Regions from separate parts of the Erysipelothrix larvae genome, predicted to be linked through region 2. Evidence: a T-box and tRNA genes for the amino acid it is inferred to sense, from the RefSeq annotation. Region 2 holds a T-box; the other holds one or more tRNA genes.

Region 1 (2,472 bases), 980 kb from region 2:
CTCATCTTCTAATTCCGCACCTACTTCAAATGGACATCCGATACTTTCGAAGAGTGAATTAATTTCTGCTTTGGTTCCAAACTTTCGTTTGTATTGAATCAATGGGATTCCTATCGTGTCATTTAAATCTATACTTTGGTTTTGACTGAGCAAGGAAGTTTCACACACAACCGCTACATAATTCTGTTCAAATACTTTGATGAACTTCAGATCTTTATCATCTCTTAAAATTCGATTTATAAAGACCAAATCAAAGCGTCCATGCTTCAAGCCATCCAGTAATTCAATCGTACATTCTGCTGTTGCTGTATCACTTTCGAATAAATCAAAGTGTATCTTTGGTGCGCCTTTTTTATACCCTGCTACAATCTCAGGGATAAATTGTGAGCTTAATGAGTATAAAAATCCAATCCTCAAGGTTTCTGACATCTTTTCCTTCATGATATTAAGATGTTGAATGCCTTGTTGGAGCTCATGCATCGATTTTGAAACATACGCACCAAATACCTTTCCATATTCAGTAAGGACAACATGACGACCGCTTCGTTCAAACAAAGGTACACCCAATTCTTCTTCTAAGTTACTTATCGCAACACTTAAACTGGGTTGACTGATATAGAGCAACTGGGCAGCATGGGTAAAGTGCAATGTTTCAGATAATGTTAGGAAATACTGTAATTGACTATAGTTCATATATATTCACCTTAAGCGTCTATTGATCATCCCCTTAGCTTGTGAAATAACTATCACGTACATCATAGGCGACCTATCAAATAAAAACAAATTGTATGTTTCAATGAAACAACCAAACGATAGTTTTAGACTATAAATCCTCTTTCTATTCTATATTATATCTTATTCATGGTGTATATTAAACCCGTGCTGTATTTGAAATACCCTTTAAACAGTACACTTTTTATGATCTTTGGGATAAAGAAGAAAATCCCTAGTTATTCGTGAGTAATCACAGCGCTTTGTATCTATTAATTCAATTTATATCAAGAGTTCCCTTCCCTGAAGTAGTTTCTGAGTATTATAAATGATTTACATACAGTGCGTAAATTTCTATGTTATTCTCAAAATAATCGACTTCGAAACTTATACATTGCGATAACCCTTACTAAATAAAGCAGATTTGTTCATCTGCGAAACGGACTCAAAACACCGAAATCATGCTTATTAAGAGCTCTGAAAATTTTTTTGAATTTTTTTCTATTTTCTTGTTGACTATGAAGTTTCTAAATGGTATATTATATAAGCACTAAGCAATGGAGGATTAGCTCAGTTGGGAGAGCACCTGCCTTACAAGCAGGGGGTCGGCGGTTCGAGCCCGTCATCCTCCACCATTTCTTTTTTTTTAAAGAAAATGCCGATTTAGCTCAATTGGTAGAGCAACTGATTTGTAATCAGTAGGTTGTGGGTTCAAGTCCTATAATCGGCACCATTTTTAATGGGTAGGTAGCGAAGAGGCTAAACGCGGTAGACTGTAAATCTACTCCTTAGGGTTCGGCGGTTCGAATCCGTCCCTGCCCACCATCGATGTGACCCGTTAGCTCAGGTGGTAGAGCAACTGACTTTTAATCAGTGGGTCGTAGGTTCGAGTCCTACACGGGTCACCATCTAAATTAAATTATGCGGGTGTAGTTTAATGGTAAAACTCCAGCCTTCCAAGCTGGCTACGGGGGTTCGATTCCCCTCACCCGCTCCAATTTTAAATCACAAACTCCTTACACTTGTTGGGAGTTTTTTTCTATACGATCCTTTGCACTCTTCTCACATATACGGTATGGACTTCTATCAGGATGACTTGATCGGATTTATTAATCCAATCAGAAGACCATAGGAGGATGAGATGATTGGTCTCTTACACTTGTAGGAAGCCTTGAGCTACTTATCACAAATCCTTGATGACACTACGCAATACACATAAGCGTTTGTTAGTATTCTAAATTATCGATTTTTTTACTTTGATGTCCGAATATGGCGAGCATTTGTTTCATTTAGTGGTATGATACTTTTGAAAGGGGTGATTACAATGTTGACTCAAACAACAAGTCTCTACGAAGCGTTTGTTTCAAAAGATGCACGGTTTGATGGTGAGTTTTTTGTCGGAATCCGTACCACCGGCATTTATTGTCGACCGATTTGTAAAGCACGGAAGCCACGCTTTGAACATTGTTCATTTTATGCAACCTGCGCAGAGGCAGAACTCAACGGTTTTCGTCCCTGTCTATTATGCCGTCCCGAATTAGCACCCGGTCATTTAGTCATGGATGCATCCCATTCGATCGCCACTGCTGCGGCTGTGTTACTTGAAATGAATTGCAGTCATGATTTATCGATGGAAGACATTGCGGATAAACTTGAATGTTCTTCACGTCATTTACGGCGCGTTTTCTTTGATCAATATCACGTTACTTTAACCCAATACCTTCAGACCTGTCGCCTTCTTTTAGCAAAACAACTCTTAAC
Region 2 (2,472 bases):
GATATCTCCAATATACTTAGATTCAGGACGTGTCGAAAGTTCAATTGTATAAGAGAGTCCAAAGAGTGAATACACTTCATCAATGAAATCAAGCATTTCAATGATTTCACCTTGTAGTTGTTCGGGTGTCATAAAGAGATGGGCATCATCTTGTGTGAAAGCTCTAACTCTAAACAAACCATTAAGTGCCCCACTGGCTTCATGACGGTGAACATGTCCCATTTCAGCAAGACGAATCGGTAAATCGCGGTATGAATGAAGTCCGTTCTTATATACTAGGATCCCGCCTGGGCAGTTCATTGGTTTAATCGCAAAATCTTTTTCATCAATGGATGACGTATACATATTGTCATTATAATTTGCCCAATGTCCTGATATTTCCCAAAGTTCACGATTCAACATAATCGGTGTTTCAATGAATTCATAGCCACGATCCATATGCGCTTTATGGTAGTATTCATGGAGTGCATTTTTTAATCGCATACCATTTGGTAACCAAAATGGGAAACCAGGACCATATTCACTTGTCATAAACAATCCGAGTTCACGTCCTAATTTTTTGTGGTCGCGTTGTTTCGCAGCTTCAAGCCATGCTTCATATTCTTCAAGTGCTTCTTTAGTTTCGAATGCAATACCATAAATACGTTGAAGCATTTTGTTATTTGCATCCCCTTTCCAATAAGCACCAGACACTTTGGTTAGGCGAACATTTTTAACTTTCCCTGTAGATTCAACATGAGGTCCACGACACAAATCCACAAATTCACCTTGACGATAAGCAGAAATTGTAGACCCTTCTTCAAGGTTGTTTGTAATGATATCAATCTTATAAGGATCGTCTTTAAACATTTCTAAAGCTTCTTCTTTTGTGAGTTCTTCACGTGAAATTCGCTTGTTTTCCTTTGCGATTTTCTTCATTTCCTTTTCAATTTTTGGGAAATCGTCTTCGCTTAAGACAATATCTCCTAAATCAATGTCATAATAGAATCCGTCTTCAATAACTGGACCTACCCAAAATTTCGCATTTGGATATAGTCTTTTTACAGCTTGCGCAAGTACATGGGCTGCAGAGTGATTTAATACATTTAACTCTGGATTTTCCTTGATATTCATAGTTGTTTCTCCTTTACAAATAAAAAACCGCCAATTTCCAAGGACGAAAACTCGCGGTACCACCTTAATTCACAATAACTGTGCACTTAATTTTCTGTTAACGCCAGATATACGGAACTTCATTTAAAAGTTCAACTCCAAGGTGGTAAGTTTAATTAGATTCGAGAAGCTTTCACCAACCGCTTCACTCTCTACATCACTAAGATAAACTCATGTCCTCTTCACCGTTTATAAGTTAATTATACGCAAACAATAGAAATATGCAAGCACTTCTATAAAAATTCGCTTACTCACCTTCTAATAATTCGAGTTGGGTTTTGTAATCACTTCTGAAGGTTTTCAAAACAAGTTCCAACATAAGTAAAGAATTATTAAATACAACAAGAAGGACATTGTCTAGCCCATCAAGTTTGGATTCACTAAATATCAAATCATAGGTTCCGTTTTGGGCTTCTCTTCTCAATTCTGTTAAAGGAATCATTGTAATGTCAGGATTGATTTTTACCATTCTAAGCATAATTTCTAGCTCGTTTTTACTATGTTCAAGATGCATCATCCCGCGTTTGCTTGCAAATAAGATCTTCTTTTTTGGTGCAAATAAGTAGTCACCAATATTTGTGATCATAAGATAAAACACAAGAACACGAATCTTGGAAAAATCGTTTTGAATTGTTTGCGATGCAAGCTCAAGAAATTTATTATAGTTATCTAACAAATCCGCATTGATAATTGCGTATTCACAGTAAAAGTCTTTCATAATAATTGAAAAATGATTTACATTGAATGGGAAGTTTTTTGATACATAAAGTGTCATGGACAAAATCTGAGTACATCGAGTGACAATTTGCTCCATCTGATTTTCATTGAGTTCTAACTCAGTCATTTGACTATAGTTTAAGAGAATGTCGTTTACATCATCTGGTTCTACATCTAAGTATCCTGAATCCTTAAATCGGGCAAACAAAATAAGTGCTTCGGTAATGGACTGGCGTGTAGCGTGAGGATATAATGAGCGAATCGTATTATATTCTTGTTCTGGAATTTTAATGGATTTACGATATGAATGAAAATCAGGGATTGGTAAGGCACTGTTGTTATCGGATTGACGGATGATATTAATAAGTAAAAATGAGGTGTGATAATTATCGTCCCAGAATTCGATTTGTTCAAGTAAAGGATAATCAATATGGTTCATCTTTAGAAGTTCTAAAAAAACGCGGTACCTTTGATTTTGAATTGGGTCTTGCTCCGTGTAGGTTGTTGAGAAATAGAAAAAAGCATACAAACGAAACATACGTTCATCTTCCGCAATAATATGATAACCAGTATTGACAGAAATCCGTGCTTTATATTTTTCAA

Evidence for each region. The T-box of region 2 lies ahead of thrS (threonine--tRNA ligase). A T-box ahead of a tRNA ligase gene usually reads a tRNA of that ligase, here a tRNA-Thr.
Region 1: it encodes a tRNA-Thr, which carries the amino acid that the T-box ahead of thrS (threonine--tRNA ligase) is inferred to sense. The anticodon was not compared.

What each region holds. Positions count from the first base shown of each region.
Region 1 covers NZ_CP013213.1:2,114,609-2,117,080, forward strand. Annotated here, with positions in the region: gene AOC36_RS09755 (LysR family transcriptional regulator) at 1-693, opposite strand, end outside; tRNA gene AOC36_RS09760 (tRNA-Val) at 1,271-1,346, shown strand; tRNA gene AOC36_RS09765 (tRNA-Thr) at 1,369-1,444, shown strand; tRNA gene AOC36_RS09770 (tRNA-Tyr) at 1,453-1,536, shown strand; tRNA gene AOC36_RS09775 (tRNA-Lys) at 1,544-1,619, shown strand; tRNA gene AOC36_RS09780 (tRNA-Gly) at 1,635-1,708, shown strand; gene AOC36_RS09785 (DNA-3-methyladenine glycosylase 2 family protein) at 2,009-2,472, shown strand, end outside.
Region 2 covers NZ_CP013213.1:1,135,211-1,137,682, forward strand. Annotated here, with positions in the region: gene thrS (threonine--tRNA ligase) at 1-1,113, opposite strand, end outside; T-box leader at 1,150-1,347, opposite strand; gene AOC36_RS05290 (helix-turn-helix domain-containing protein) at 1,400-2,472, opposite strand, start outside.